2 regions of the Streptomyces sp. CA-179760 genome follow, and region 2 is predicted to be linked to the other one. Evidence: riboswitches for the same ligand, from Rfam matches in the RefSeq annotation. Region 2 holds a riboswitch; the other holds the start of a gene.
What was found. Region 2 has a riboswitch for cobalamin ahead of ACQEV8_RS40095 (energy-coupling factor ABC transporter permease). Riboswitches for the same ligand answer to the same signal wherever they lie in the genome.
Positions count from the first base shown of each region.

Region 1: it holds a riboswitch for cobalamin, as region 2 does, so the genes downstream of both, cobN (cobaltochelatase subunit CobN) here and ACQEV8_RS40095 (energy-coupling factor ABC transporter permease) in region 2, are expected to answer to the same signal.

Region 1 covers NZ_JBNJLZ010000001.1:9,180,074-9,187,595, reverse strand. Annotated here, with positions in the region: gene cobN (cobaltochelatase subunit CobN) at 1-2,248, opposite strand, end outside; cobalamin riboswitch at 2,319-2,469, opposite strand; gene cobG (precorrin-3B synthase) at 2,514-3,800, shown strand; gene ACQEV8_RS41555 (precorrin-8X methylmutase) at 3,806-4,477, shown strand; gene ACQEV8_RS41550 (precorrin-2 C(20)-methyltransferase) at 4,474-5,964, shown strand; gene ACQEV8_RS41545 (HoxN/HupN/NixA family nickel/cobalt transporter) at 5,987-7,144, opposite strand; gene ACQEV8_RS41540 (cobalt-precorrin-6A reductase) at 7,255-7,522, opposite strand, start outside.
Region 2 covers NZ_JBNJLZ010000001.1:8,865,028-8,872,549, reverse strand. Annotated here, with positions in the region: gene ACQEV8_RS40120 (nuclear transport factor 2 family protein) at 1-109, shown strand, start outside; gene ACQEV8_RS40115 (GNAT family N-acetyltransferase) at 140-676, shown strand; gene ACQEV8_RS40110 (ABC transporter permease subunit) at 790-2,613, shown strand; gene ACQEV8_RS40105 (MDR family MFS transporter) at 2,610-3,908, shown strand; gene ACQEV8_RS40100 (serine/threonine-protein kinase) at 4,127-5,554, shown strand; cobalamin riboswitch at 5,634-5,819, shown strand; gene ACQEV8_RS40095 (energy-coupling factor ABC transporter permease) at 5,850-6,551, shown strand; gene ACQEV8_RS40090 (energy-coupling factor ABC transporter substrate-binding protein) at 6,548-6,916, shown strand; gene cbiQ (cobalt ECF transporter T component CbiQ) at 6,922-7,522, shown strand, end outside.

The sequences.
Region 1 (7,522 bases), 320 kb from region 2:
GGACGGCGGCCGGGTCCCAACCCGCGTCCTCCATCGCCTGGACCAGGGCGCGGGCCTTCTCCTCCGCCGCGTCGGCGGTCGTGCGGGTGGCGGCGGACTCGTCGAGGCCCAGCGCCTCGCGCAGGCCGGGCAGGGCCGTGGTGCCGCCCCAGATCTGGCGGGCGCGGAGGACGGCGAGGACGAGGTTGACGTGGTCGCCACCCTTGGGCGGGTTGCCGAGGACATGCAGTCCGTCGCGGATCTGGGCGTCCTTGACCTCGCAGAGCCAGCCGTCGACGTGGAGCAGGAAGTCGTCGAAGCCGTCGTCGTCGGGGCGGTCGTCCATGCCGAGGTCGTGGTCGAGCTTGGCGGCCTGGATGAGGGTCCAGATCTGGGCGCGGATCGCCGGCAGCTTGGCGGGGTCCATGGAGGAGATCTGGGCGTACTCGTCGAGGAGTTGCTCCAGGCGCGCGATGTCGCCGTAGGAGTCGGCGCGGGCCATGGGCGGGACGAGGTGGTCGACGAGGGTGGCGTGGACGCGGCGCTTGGCCTGGGTGCCCTCGCCCGGGTCGTTGACCAGGAACGGGTAGATCAGGGGCAGGTCGCCGAGGGCGGCGTCGGGGCCGCAGGCGGCGGACAGGCCGGCGTTCTTGCCGGGCAGCCACTCCAGGTTGCCGTGCTTGCCGAGGTGGATCATCGCGTCGGCGCCGAAGCCGCCGTCCTCGGCACGGGCGGCGATCCAGCGGTAGGCGGCCAGGTAGTGGTGGGACGGCGGGAGGTCCGGGTCGTGGTAGATGGCGATGGGGTTCTCGCCGAAGCCGCGCGGGGGCTGGATCAGGATCAGCAGGTTGCCGAAGCGGAGGGCCGCGAGGACGATGTCGCCCTCCGGGTTGCGGCTGCGGTCGACGAACATCTCTCCCGGCGCCGGACCCCAGTGCTCCTCCACCGCCGAGCGCAGTTCCCCGGGGAGTGTGGCGTACCAGCGGCGGTAGTCGGCCGCCGGGATTCGGACCGGGTTGCGGGTCAGCTGCTCCTCGGTGAGCCAGTCCTGGTCGTGGCCGCCCGCCTCGATCAGCGCGCGGATCAGCTCGTCGCCGTCGCCGGAGGCCAGGCCCGGCACCTCGGCGTCCGTGCCGAAGTCGTAGCCCTCCTCGCGCAGTCGCCGCAGCAGGGCCACCGCGCTGGCGGGGGTGTCGAGGCCGACCGCGTTGCCGATGCGGGAGTGCTTGGTCGGGTAGGCGGAGAGGACCAGCGCGAGGCGCTTGTCGGCGGGCCGGATGTGGCGGAGCCGGGCGTGGCGCACGGCGATTCCGGCGACGCGGGCCGCGCGCTCGGGGTCGGCGATGTAGGCCGGGAGGCCGTCCTCGTCGATCTCCTTGAAGGAGAACGGGACGGTGATGAGGCGGCCGTCGAACTCGGGGACGGCGATCTGGCTGGCCGCGTCGAGCGGGGAGACACCCTCGTCGTTCTCCTCCCAGGCGGCACGCGAACCCGTGAGGCACAGGGCCTGGAGGATCGGGACGTCCAGCTTGGTGAGCGCGCCGGCGTCCCAGGACTCGTCGTCGCCGCCGGCCGACGCCTGGGCGGGCTTGGTGCCGCCGGCGGCGAGGACCGTGGTGATGATCACGTCGGCGGAGCGGAGCTCCTCGATCAGCTCGGGCTCGGGGGCGCGCAGGGAGGCGACGTACAGGGGCAGGGCCCGGCCGCCCCCGTCCTCGATGGCGTCGCACAGGGCGGCGACGAAGGCGGTGTTGCCGCTCATGTGGTGGGCCCGGTAGTAGAGCACGGCGACGACCGGACCGTCGGCGCCGTCGCGGGGCGTGCGCTCCAGCGGTCCCCAGCTGGGTGCCGCCGCCGGTGCCTCGAAGCCGTGGCCGGTCAGCAGGACCGTGTCGGAGAGGAAGCGGGCCAGCTGCTCCAGGTTGGCCGGGCCGCCGTGGGCGAGGTAGGCGTGTGCCTCGGCGGCGATGCCGACGGGGACGGTGGAGGCTTCCATCAGCTGGGCGTCCGGAGCCTGTTCCCCGGTGAGCACGACCACCGGGCGGCCGTCGGCCTGGAGCAGGTCGAGGCCGTCCTGCCAGGCCCGGATGCCGCCGAGGAGGCGTACGACGACCAGGTCGACACCGTCGAGAAGGCCGGGGAGGTCGTCGAGGGCGAGACGGGAGGGGTTGGCGAAGCGGTAGGACACCGGACCCGCGGCCGCGCGGGCGCTCAGCAGATCGGTGTCGGACGTCGACAGGAGCAGGATGCGCCCGGATGAATGCAGCATGCGGCGTCGGCCTTCCTCGGGGTGTCCGCGCCCCGGGTGGTTCGAAATGGGGTCTCCCCTGCTCGGGCGAGGCCGAGCTTTCGGGGAAGGGAGTTCCTGACTCGCCCGGCCGCATGGGCCGGACTCACAGTGGCGGGACCGCGCCGGACTCGCACCGGCTTCCTCCCCTGTCGCCGTCGTGGCGATGGCGGACCGGATGATCCGCCGCGATCATAGTAAGTGCCAGGGGAAGAGGGCACGGCATACACCAGGTGTGATGGTAGGTATGCTCGCCGCCATGTCCACGGCTGCCCCGCGCTCATCGCCCCAGGCCACAGCGGTCCCACCAGACCGCGATGACGCCTGTCCGGGGACGCTGCGGCTGCACGCGGCGGACGACGGAGCGCTCGCTCGCGTCCGGATTCCCGGTGGTGTGCTGACCGTTGCGCAGGCGGAGACGCTCGTGGACGTGGCCGAACGGCTGGGCGACGGAGACCTGCATCTGACCTCGCGCGGCAACGCGCAACTGCGCGGTCTGCCGGACGGAAGCGCCGGGGAGCTGGCCGAGTTGCTGGACGCGGCCGGGCTGCTGCCCTCGCGCGGGCACGAGCGGGTACGCAACATCGTGGCCTCGCCCCTGTCCGGTCTCGACGGGCAGGGCGTGCTGGACGTACGCCCCTGGCTGACGGCCCTCGACGCGGCGCTGTGCGCGAGCGAGGCGGCACAAGCCCTGTCGGGGCGTTTCCTGTTCGCGCTCGACGACGGACGCGGGGACGTGGCCGGACTCGGTGCCGACGTGACGGTACGGGCGACGGTGGGCGGCGGCGCGGAACTCGCGCTCGGAGCGGCCGGGGAAGCGCTGCACGTCGGCGCCGAGGAAGCGGCCCGGGCCGCTCTGGCGGCCGCGGAGACCTTCCTGGAGGCGGCGCGGACGAGCGGTGCACGCGGCTGGCGCGTGGACGAACTACCCCTTTCCGGCGATGAGTTGCTCGATGCGGTCGGCCTGCGGCTGCGGGCCGACCGCATCGATCACGAGCGGCGGGACCGGGAGACCGGCCGGACGCCAGGTCCGCCCCCGGGAGTCCTCGGCGCCGGCCTCTCCGTGCATGTTCCTCTGGGACGGCTGTCGGCGCACCAGTGGCGGGAACTGACGCACGTCGCCGACGGTGAACTGCGTCTCACTCCGTGGCGCGGTGTGGTTCTTCCCACACAGAGGACAGACCCGGACCAGTCCCTCACCCGCCTCGCCGCCACCGGCCTGGTCACCGACCCCGGCTCCCCCTGGCTCCGGGTCGGTGCCTGCATCGGCAGTCCCGGATGCGCCAAGTCGCGGGCCGACGTACGGACCGACGCGGCCGAGGCTCTCGACGCGATCGGGCCGAGCGGCCTCCCCTTGTACTGGTCGGGGTGCGAACGCCGCTGCGGACACCCCCGGGGCGACCGCGTCGACGTGGTCTCCGCTCCGGGCGGCGGCTATCTGCTCTCCACCGCCGTGAGCGGTCAGGAACCCCGAACCGCCTCGATGGACGTCCCCGCCCGACTCGCCACCGCCCTGGCGGCGATCACCTCATGACCCCTATGACGACCACGACGACCGAAGGCAGCGAGAAGAACACCGTGACCACGTACGACTACGAGAAGGACGGCCCGGCCATCTACCGCCAGTCCTTCGCCACCATCCGCGCGGAGGCGGACCTCGCGGCCCTTCCCGCCGACGTCAGCCAGGTCACGGTCCGGATGATCCACGCCTGCGGGATGGTCGACCTCGTACGGGACCTGGCCTACTCCCCGGGCGTCGTGGCCCGTGCCCGCGAGGCCCTGCGCTCCGGCGCGCCCATCTTCACCGACGTGCAGATGGTGGCCAGCGGCGTGACGCGCAAGCGGCTGCCCGCCGGCAACGACGTGCTGTGCACGCTCTCCGACCCGTCCGTGCCGGAGCTGGCGGCGAAGCTGGGCACCACGCGCAGCGCCGCCGCGATGGAGCTGTGGCGGGACCGGCTGGAGGGCTCGGTGGTCGCCGTCGGCAACGCGCCCACCGCCCTGTTCCGGCTGCTGGAGATGATCGACGAGGGGGCGCCCCGGCCGGCCGCCGTCATCGGTGTCCCGGTCGGTTTCGTCGGCGCCGCCGAGTCCAAGGACGCCCTGGCCGCGCACCCTTCGGGCCTGGAGTACCTGGTCGTGCGCGGCCGTCGCGGGGGCAGCGCCATCGCGGCCGCCGCGCTCAACGCGATCGCGAGTGAGGAAGAGTGAGCGGCAAGCTGTACGGGGTGGGGCTCGGCCCCGGTGACCCGTCCCTGATGACCGTACGGGCCGTGGAGGCCATCGCCGAGGCGGACGTGATCGCGTACCACAGTGCGCGCCACGGACGTTCCATCGCCCGCTCGATCGCGGCGAAGCACATCCGCGCCGACCACGTCGAGGAGCGGCTGGTCTACCCGGTCACGACCGAGACCACCGACCACCCCGGCGGCTACAAGGGCGCGATGGAGGAGTTCTACGCGGAGGCGTCGGTCCGGCTGGCCGCGCACCTCGACGCCGGGCGCACGGTCGCGGTCCTCGCCGAGGGCGATCCGATGTTCTACGGCTCCTACATGCACATGCACAAGCGGCTGGTCGACCGCTACGACACCGAGGTCATCCCCGGTGTCACGTCCGTGTCCGCGGCCGCCGCCCGGCTGGGCACCCCGCTCGCCGAGGGCGAGGAAGTGCTGACCATCCTGCCGGGCACGCTGCCCGAGGAGGAGCTGACCGCGCGGCTCGCCGCGACCGATGTGGCCGTGGTGATGAAGCTGGGGCGGACCTTCTCCAAGGTGCGCGGCGCGCTGGAGAGTTCGGGGCGGCTCGGCGAGGCCCGCTATGTCGAGCGGGCCACCATGGCCGGGGAGCGGCTCGCCGAACTGGCGGACGTGGACCCGGAGTCGGTGCCGTACTTCTCGGTGGCCGTGCTGCCCAGCCAGGTCGACGCCGAGCGGCCCGAGGCCCGGGAGCGGGGCGAGGTCGTGGTGGTCGGCACCGGGCCCGCCGGACCGCTGTGGCTGACGCCCGAGACGCGGGGTGCGCTGGCCGCCGCCGACGACCTGGTCGGCTACACGACCTACCTCGACCGGGTGCCGCGGCGCCCCGGTCAGATCCGGCACGGTTCGGACAACCGGGTCGAGTCGGAGCGCGCCGAGTTCGCCCTCGATCTGGCCCGGCGCGGGCGACGGGTCGCGGTCGTCTCGGGCGGCGACCCGGGCGTCTTCGCCATGGCGACGGCCGTTCTGGAGGTCGCGTCGCTGAAGGAGTACGCGGACGTACCGGTGCGGGTGCTGCCAGGGGTGACCGCGGCCAGCGCGGCAGCGGCCCGCGCGGGCGCACCGCTCGGGCACGACTACGCCACGATCTCCCTCTCCGACCGGCTGAAGCCCTGGGAGGTCGTCGAGGAACGGCTGCGGGCAGCGGCCTCGGCGGATCTGGTGCTCGCCCTGTACAACCCCGGTTCCCGCAGCCGTACCTGGCAGGTGGGCAAGGCCCGTGAGCTGTTGCTGGAGCACCGGGCACCGGACACCCCGGTGGTGGTGGCGCGGGACGTGGGCGGCTCGGGCGAGCGGGTCCGGATCGTGCGGCTGGCCGACCTGGACCCGGCCGAGGTCGACATGCGCACGATCCTGCTGGTCGGGTCCTCGCAGACGCGGGCCGTGCGGCGCGGGGACGGCGAGGAGATCGTCTGGACGCCTCGGCGGTATCCGGAGGCGTGAGCGTGGGCGGCGGCGCCGCGGGTCAGCCCTCCTCGGCCGGGACAGCGGCCGAGGAGAGGGCAGAGGCGGATGCCGGGCTGGAGGCGTGGGTGGTCTGCGCCAGGCCCGCCGTCCACTTCTCCTCGATGCGGGCGACCTTCCACACCACCAGGGCCACGGCCCAGGTGGCGAAGAACAGCCCGACGATGACGTAGCCGATGACGTTTAGGTCCAGGCCGGACACCCAGTCCCAGAACGGGCCGTGCAGATGCGCCTTCTCCGCGATCAGGCCGAGCAGTTCGACCGTGCCGATGAGGAGGGCCACGGCGACCGACAGGCCGGTGACGGTGAGGTTGTAGTAGACCTTGCGCACCGGCTTGGAGAACGCCCAGCCGTAGGCGAAGTTCATGAACGAGCCGTCGATGGTGTCGAGCAGCGACATGCCGGCGGCGAAGAGGACGGGCAGGCAGAGGATCGCGTACCAGGGCAGCCCGGAGGCCGCGCCCGAGCCGGCCAGCACCAGCAGGGCGATCTCGGTCGCCGTGTCGAAGCCCAGGCCGAAGAGCAGGCCCAGGGGGTACATCTGCCACGGCTTGGTGATCGACTTCATCAGGCGGCCGAGGACGCGGTTCATGAAGCCCCGGTTGTCGAGCTGCTCCTCCAGTGCCGCCTCGTCGAAGTGGCCCGAGCGCATCTGGCGGAAGACCTTCCAGATCCCCGCCATGATCACCAGGTTGATGATCGCGATGACGTACAGGAACGTCCCGGAGACGGTGGTGCCGATCCAGCCGGCGAGACCGTGCAGGGTGGAGTCGTCGTTCGCGACCGGTCCGGCCAGTGCCTTCACTCCGAGGGAGAGCAGGAAGGCGAGCAGGAAGACGATCGAGGAGTGCCCGAGCGAGAACCAGAAGCCGACCGACAGCGGACGTTGGCCCTCGCTCATCAGCTTGCGGGTCGTGTTGTCGATGGCGGCGATGTGATCGGCGTCGAAGGCGTGCCGCATGCCCAGGGTGTAGGCCGTGACGCCGATCCCGATGCCGAAGGTCCGCTCGCCCAGGCTGTAGTGCTCCGGGGCGACGATCACCACGAGCGTGAACCAGCCGATGACGTGCAGCGCGAGGATGGACGCGGCCATTCCGCCGAGGCTGGTCCACTCCTTGCGGGTCATCGTGGTGCGGGCGGATGCGTGAGCGGTGGTCATGGAGGCGCGGGCCTTACTTGTAGGCGATCGGCTGTTGTCAGTCGCACCCCCCAGATTTCTGCGAAGTCATTGCAGGTACAAGCCCTGAGCGGCAAAGCCCCCGTCAGGTTTCAGCCAGCAGCCGGGAAAGCGTGTCGGCTCCTGATCCACCGGACCGCTTCTTCCGGCTCCCCCACCGCCTGCACCTCTTCGGGAGCCGGCGGCCGGCGGACCACGACCACCGGCAGCCCGGCCTCCCGCGCGGCCGTGAGCTTCGGTGCCGTGGCGGCTCCCCCGCTGTCCTTCGTCACGACGACGTCGACGCGATGGCGGCGCAGCAGCTCGCGCTCGCCGTCGAGGGTGAAGGGGCCACGGTCGAGCAGCACTTCCATGCGGAGC
Region 2 (7,522 bases):
CGACGAGTGGACGACGGATGTGTTCGTGAGGCGGGACGGGCGCTGGCGGTGCGTGCTGAGCCACATCACACCCGCGGCCACCGACATCTCATCCACGGCCCCCGAATGAGCGTTCATGTGATTTGCATATGATGCGCAAATGCATGACTACAGCATCAGGGAAGCCACACCTGCGGACATCGACGGGGCGCGGGTGGTGATGCTGGACGCCGTGTACCGCGACTTCGACACCGGCTATGTGCCGCGCTGGCACGCCGACATCATCGACCCGGTGCAGTTCTACGTCGAACCGCCGCGGCACACCCTCCTGGTGGCCGTGGACGAGCGGGACGGGACGGTGGCGGCCACAGGGGCGCTGGACGCCCGCGGGCCGGCTCATCCTCCGAATCCGCGCTGGCTGGCCGAGCGGTACCCCTCGGGCGAGACCGCGCAGCTGCGGCGGTTGTACACAGGCCCCGCACACCGGCGGCGCGGACTGGCCCGGCGGCTGGTCGAGGGGCTGGTCGACTTCGCCCGGGCCGACGGCGGCTACCGGTCCGTCTATCTGCACACGTATCCGCACTCCCCCGGCGCGATGGGCCTGTGGCGGACGCTGGGCAAGGTGGTGTGCGACGAGCGGGAGGAAGTGCCCGGCGGCGGCAGCGGCGCGGTGCACTTCGAGATTCCCTTCGCCTGAGCACCACGGGGACGACACTGAACACCTCGAACTCACCCCTGACCAAGGGCCTCGCCGCCCTGCGCGTGCTGGCCCGGGGCGGCGCTCCGACGCTGCTGTGGCGGGCCGTGCTCATGGCCGCTCTGGTGGGCGCGATCGGCCTGCTGCCGTGGCTGTCACGCACGGACCCGGCGCTGACCGTGCTCAAGGCCCGCTCGGCCGACCGTGACCCGACGCCCGAGACATTGCGCGCCATCCGCTACCAACTCGGGCTGGACGACGGCCCGCCGGCACTGCTCGGCCGCTGGCTGGGCGGGCTGCTGCACGGGGACGCGGGCACGTCGTGGGTGTCCGGCGGCCAGGTGCTGCCGGACGTCGTGCAGTCGCTCGGCGCCTCGCTGCTGCTGATGTCCGGGGCCCTCGTGGTCGCGACGGGCACCGTTGCCGCGGTGTGTGCCCGCACACTCCGGCTCGGCTCGCGGGGGCGGCTCGCCGTACGCGGCACTGGCGGCACGGCGTCGGCCGTGCTGGCCACGCTGCCCGAGTTCCTCGTCGCCTCGGTGCTGGCCTCGGTGATCGGCGTCCAGCTGGGCTGGCTGCCCGCTCTCGGCTGGTACGGGCCGCAGTGGATGGTGCTGCCGTCGCTGGCCCTCGGTCTGCCCGCCGGGGCGATCCTCGGACGGATGCTGGACGACCTGCTGCCCAGCGCCTTCACCGAGCCGTGGGCGCTGGCCGCCGCGGCACGCGGTGTCCCGCCCAAGTCCGTGGCGCTGCAGGCGGTGCGCCGCTGCGTGCCCGGACTGCTGCCCAATCTGGGCCTGTTCGTGGTCGGCCTCACCGGCGGCTCGGTCGCCGTCGAGCAGATCTTCGACATCCCGGGGCTGGGCCGGCTCACCCTCCAGGCCGCCCTGGCCCAGGACCTGCCCGTCCTGCAGACCGGCACCCTCGCCCTCGTCCTGGTCGCGGCCGTCGCCGGGGTCCTCGCCCGGCAGTCGGCCCGGCTGCTCATCGGGCCCGCGCTACGCGACGGCGCCCTGCACTCCCTGCACGGCGCCGGCCCGTCCGGGCGCCGCGCCCTGCCCCTGCTGTACGCGGCGCTGCTCGCCGCCGTCATCGGGTTCGGCCTGCCCCGCGACCCGCTCGCCCTGGACGCCCTCGCCCGGCTGCGGTCCCCCTCCCTGGCGCACCCGTTCGGGACGGACGCGCTCGGCCGGGACGTCCTCGCCCGGGTCTCCCACGGCGCGCTCACCACCCTCGGCATCGCCCTCGCGGTGAGCGCCGCCGCGCTCCTCGTGGGGCTGCTGCTGGGGCTGCTGCCGAGGCTGTCCGGGCCGCTGGTCGACACCGTCAGCGCCGTGCCGCCCGTCCTGGCCGGACTCCTCGTCGCCGGCGTCGCGGGCAGCGGGCCCTGGACGCCGGCGATCGCCGTCGGTGTCGTCGCCTGGTCCCCGCTGGCCGCCCACACGTCCGCCCTGCTGCGGCAGGAACGCGCGACCACGCATCTGGCCGCGACCCGTGCACTGGGCGCCGGCCGCTGGTACCTGCTCTGGCACGAACTGCTGCCCGCCGTGCTGTCGCCCGTGACACGGCACGCCCTGCTCCGGCTGCCCGGTATCGCGCTGAGCCTCGCCGCCCTCGGCTTCCTCGGCCTGGGCGCCCAGCCGCCGTCCCCCGAGTGGGGCCTGCTGCTCGCCGAGAACCAGCCGTACTCCGAGCGCGCCCCCTGGGCCGTCCTCTTCCCCGCCGCCGTACTCGCTCTGCTGGGGGCGCTCGCGGTGACGGCAGCGGGCGGCGTACGCCTGCCCCGGCGGCGCAGGCGGCCCGAGGGCCCGGCCGGCCCGCCCGGGGAGCGGGTCATGCCCCCGCAGCGGCAGCGGAACAGCCCCGACGCCCTCCCGGCCCCCGTGTCCACCACTGTGTCCACCCCTGTGTCCACCTCACCGACAGAAGAACGATGACCGACCCCATCTCCCGTGTGCCGGCCCGCCGGTCCGCCCGTGCGCCCAAGTCCCCGCGCGAGAGCGCCTGGCGGCTCTGGAAGGAGCTGTCGCCGCTGCTGCGGCTGCTGATCCTGACCCAGCTCGCCTTCAACATCGGCTTCTACGCCGTCCTGCCGTTCCTCGCCGAGCACCTCGGCACCGCGATCGGCATGGCGGGCTGGCTGGTCGGGTTCGTGCTCGGGCTGCGTACCTTCAGCCAGCAGGGACTGTTCGTGGTCGGCGGCTCGCTCGTCGACCGGTTCGGGGTGCGGCCCGTCGTGCTGGCCGGCTGTGTGCTGCGGATCGCCGGGTTCGCGTGGCTCGGGTACGCGGAGGCGAGCTGGGCCGTGATCGGCGCCGTGCTGGTGATCGGTTTCGCCGCCGCGCTGTTCTCCCCCGCCGTGGAGTCCGAGGTGGCCCGCCAGGCGGTGGTCTGGGAGGAGGAAGGACGCGGCTCGCGCACGCGTCTCCTGGCCCTGTTCAGCGTGGCGGGCCAGGCCGGCGCCTTCGTCGGACCGCTGCTCGGCGGACTGCTGCTCGCCGTCGACTTCCGCACCGCGTGCCTCGCCGGTGCGGCGGTCTTCGTGCTCGTCCTGGCCGGGCATCTGTGGCTGATGCCGCAGCACATCCCGGGCCGGGTCCGCACCCGGGAGCGAGGCGGGGCGCGCCTGCTGCTGCGCAACCGCCGCTTCCTGGCCCTGTGCGGGGCGTACGGCTCGTACCTGCTCGCCTACAACCAGCTGTATCTGGCCCTGCCGGACGAGGTGCAGCGCGCGGCGGGCTCCCAGGCGCCGCTGTCCTGGCTGTTCGCCCTGTCCTCGGTGCTGGTGGTGTTCGCCCAGCTGCCGGTGACCCGCTGGGCGGGCGACCGGCTGGACCTGCGCCGCTCCATGACGGCGGGGCTGCTGCTGATCGCGGCCGGTTTCGCGGTGGTGGCCGCGGCGCGCCCCGCCGGCTGGACGGGAGTCGCCGGGCTGCTGCCGGCCGCGGGCTTCGTCGTGCTGCTCACCGTGGGGCAGATGCTGGTCGTCCCCGCCGCCCGCGCCTGGGTGCCCGACCTGGCCGAGGAGGGACGGATCGGCCTCTACATGGGCGCGCTGTCCTCCGTCTCCGGCCTGATCGTCCTGGCCGGCAGCGCCGCCACCGGCTCCCTCCTCGATCTCGGCCTCCCGCCCGCCGTGCCCTGGCTGGCCCTCGCGGCCGTACCGGCCCTGACGGTGGCTCTGCTGCCGCGTCGGGCGGGCCGGGCAGAGGCGGCGGACAAGGCGGCCTGATCAGGCGGCTGCGCCCCAGGGGCAACCGCGCGCACCGCACCGTCACTCCGCCGGGCGACGTTTCCGCTCCCGGATTTCCGGGACCGTACCGGCCCTCGACACCGCTGCGGAGATCAGTGGTCACGCGGCGCCAGTATCCTGGGTCGGCTGCGCGTCCCCCGCCAACCCCCGCCTCGAAACGGGGAGTTCGGCCTGCGGCGACGTACCTTCCCATACGCATGAGACGAGGACGAGTGCTGCTAGCGGGCCGCTACCGGCTGGATGTTGAGATCGGGCGCGGTGGAATGGGAGAGGTCTGGCGCGCGTACGACGAGACGCTCGCCAGAGCGGTGGCCGTCAAGCTGCTGCTGCCCCAGGACACCGATGTCACGGCGGCCTCCCGGTTCCGTCTGGAGGCCCAGACCGCCGGGCGTCTCAACCACCCCCATCTGGTCGGTGTCCTGGACTTCGGCGAGTACGACAACCGGCTGTACCTGGTGATGGAACTGGTCGAGGGCGACAGCCTCGCCGGGGTGCTGGCCGCATCCGGCGCGCTGCCCGCCGAGCGGGTTGCCGATCTCGCCGCGCAGGCCGCGGCCGGGCTGGCCGCCGCGCACGCGCAGGGCATCGTCCACCGTGACATCAAGCCCGCCAATCTCCTGCTGGACGCCCACGGCACCCTGAAGATCGGCGACTTCGGCATCGCCCGCTTCCTCGACGACCCCGGCGCCGCGCTCACCGCCACCGGCCAGATCGTCGGCACCGGCCTCTACCTCGCGCCCGAACGCGCCCTGGGCCAGCCCGCCGGTCCCGCCTCCGACATGTACTCACTGGGGTGTCTGCTCTACCAACTCCTCAGCGGACGGCCACCGTTCCAGGCCGACACCGCCGTCGCGCTCCTCCACCAGCACCTCGATTCCGCGCCCGTACCGCCCCGCGAGCTCGGTGTCGCCGGACTCCCGCCGGCCTTCGAGAACTATCTGCTCGGCCTGCTCGCCAAGCAGCCCGAGGACCGGCCCACCGCCCAGCGGGCGGCCGAGTGGTTCGCCGGCGGCGCCTGGCGGGGGCTGCCCGAGCCGCTGCCGGAGGCCGCGCCCCCGGTGACGTCCGCCACGCCGAGGCCGTATCCGGCCACCGAGACCCGCAGCCCGGCCACGTACGCGCTGCCCGGCGCCCCTGGGCCGCGCACCGGCCGGACACCCCAGGCCGGGCGTGCGCGCCGCGCCGCGCCCCGGGCCGCCCCCGACAACCGGCGCAGAGCGGCCGCGACGGTCGCCGCGGCGGCACTCTTCGCCGCCGCGATGCTCGCCGGCATGCTGTGGTTCTCACCCGACAACACCGCGACGGAGGGCACGGAGCCCGACGCGTCCCCCTCCGCGAGCAGCCCCGCCGCGACACCGTCCGAGGGATCCGCCTCGGCCCTCTCCTCCGCTCCGGCGGCGGACACGGACCCGGCTGCCACTGCTGCGGCCGCCGGCACAGTGGCCGATATCACCCCGTCCAACACCGCGCCTCCTCCCCCGACCCCCGTCGAATCGACACCCGGCCCCACGGCTCCGGCTCAGGAGACGGCCGACCCGCCGCGAAAGGCGGACAAACCCCAGCAGGAGAAGCCCCGTCAGACGTGGGAGGACGGGGACGACGATGACGACGGGGGCGACGACTGAGCGGCCCTGCGCCGGTGTGCGAGCGGACGCCCCCTCGCGCGCCCCCCTCGGGTGGCTTGTCATCGTCCTTATCTCGGCATTACTGTCACCACGCCTTGGTGAACGGGAAATCCGGTGTGATGCCGGTGCGGCCCTCGCCACTGTGAATCGGGAAGTCCGGCTCCGGCCCCCACGGGCAGCCACTGGGTTCTTCGGAACCCGGGAAGGCGGAGTACGGGCGGTGGTACCCGTCAGCCAGGAGACCGGCCAAGGCGCGTCAACCATCCACGAGGTGCTGGAGAGGGTCTGCTGAGCCATGCACATAGCCGAGGGTTTTCTGCCACCCGCACATGCGGTCGCCTGGGGCGTCGCGTCGGCACCGTTCGTCGTCCACGGAGTCCGGTCGCTCACCCGTGAGGTGCGCGAGCACCCCGAGAGCACCCTGCTCCTCGGTGCCTCCGGTGCCTTCACGTTCGTCCTGTCCGCCCTGAAGCTTCCGTCGGTCACCGGCAGTTGTTCCCACCCCACCGGAACGGGCCTGGGAGCCATCCTGTTCCGGCCGCCCATCATGGCGGTGCTGGGCACCATCACCTTGCTCTTCCAGGCGCTGCTGCTCGCCCACGGCGGTCTGACCACGCTCGGCGCCAATGTCTTCTCCATGGCGATCGTCGGCCCGTGGGCCGGATACGCCGTGTACAAGCTGCTGCGGCGGTACGGCGTGCCGCTGATGGTCGCGGTCTTCTTCGGGGCGTTCTTCGCCGACCTGTCCACGTACTGCGTCACCAGCGTGCAGTTGGCGCTCGCCTTCCCCGACCCGGGCAGCGGGTTCGTGGGCGCGCTCGGCAAGTTCGGCACCATCTTCGCCGTCACCCAGATTCCGCTCGCGGTGAGCGAGGGGCTGCTGACGGTGCTCGTGATGCGGCTGCTGGTGCAGTCCAGCAGGGGCGAACTGACCCGGCTGGGTGTGCTCCTCGCCGAGAAGCAGTCCCGGACCGAGACCGAGGTGGCGGCCCGATGAAGAAGAGCACGAAGATCAACCTCCTGTTGCTGCTGGCCGTGGCCGCGCTCGCCGTACTGCCGCTCGCGCTCGGCCTCGGCGACCACAAGGAGGAGCCGTTCGCGGGCGCCGATGCCCAGGCGGAGACGGCGATCACCGAGATCGACCCGGACTACAAGCCCTGGTTCTCGCCGCTGTACGAGCCGCCGTCGGGTGAGATCGAGTCGGCGCTGTTCGCCTTCCAGGCCGCGCTCGGCGCCGGTGTCCTCGCCTATTACTTCGGTCTGCGCCGGGGCCGGCGGCAGGGTGAGCGGCAGGCGCGGGAGCGGAGCGCCGACGGTTCGGCAGCCGACGCCGCCGAGGAGTCCACGGCCGAGAGGTCCTGAGCCACGTGCTGCCGATCGACGCGGCGGCGCACAGCAGTCGCTGGCGCCGCCGCCATCCCGTGGACAAGGCCGTGCTCGGACTCGGACTCACCGTGCTGGCCATCTCGCTGCCGCCCTGGCCGGGCGCGGCCCTGGTGCTCGTGACGGCCGTGTCCCTGCTGCTGGGGCCGGCCGGTGTGCCCGGCCGGCGGCTGTGGCGGGCCTACCGGGTGCCGCTGGGCTTCTGCGTGACCGGCGCTCTCACGCTGCTCGTCCAGGTCGGCGGGCCGGAGGGCTTCGTCTCCCTCGCGGACGACGGGCTCCTGCGGGCCGGGGAGCTGTTGCTGCGTACCTCGGCGGCCTCCCTGGGGGTGCTGCTGTTCGCCTTCACCACACCCGTGTCCGATCTGTTGCCGCGCCTGGTCCGGGCCGGCATCCCGGCACCGGTCGTCGATGTCGCGCTCGTGACGTACCGCATGAGCTTCCTGCTGCTGGACTCCGTGCGCCGGATCCGCGACGCGCAGGCCGCCCGGCTCGGTCACACCACACGGGCCGCTGCCTGGCGCTCGCTGGGCGGGCTCGGCGCCACCGCGTTCGTCCGGGCTTTCGACCGGGCGGGCCGCCTCC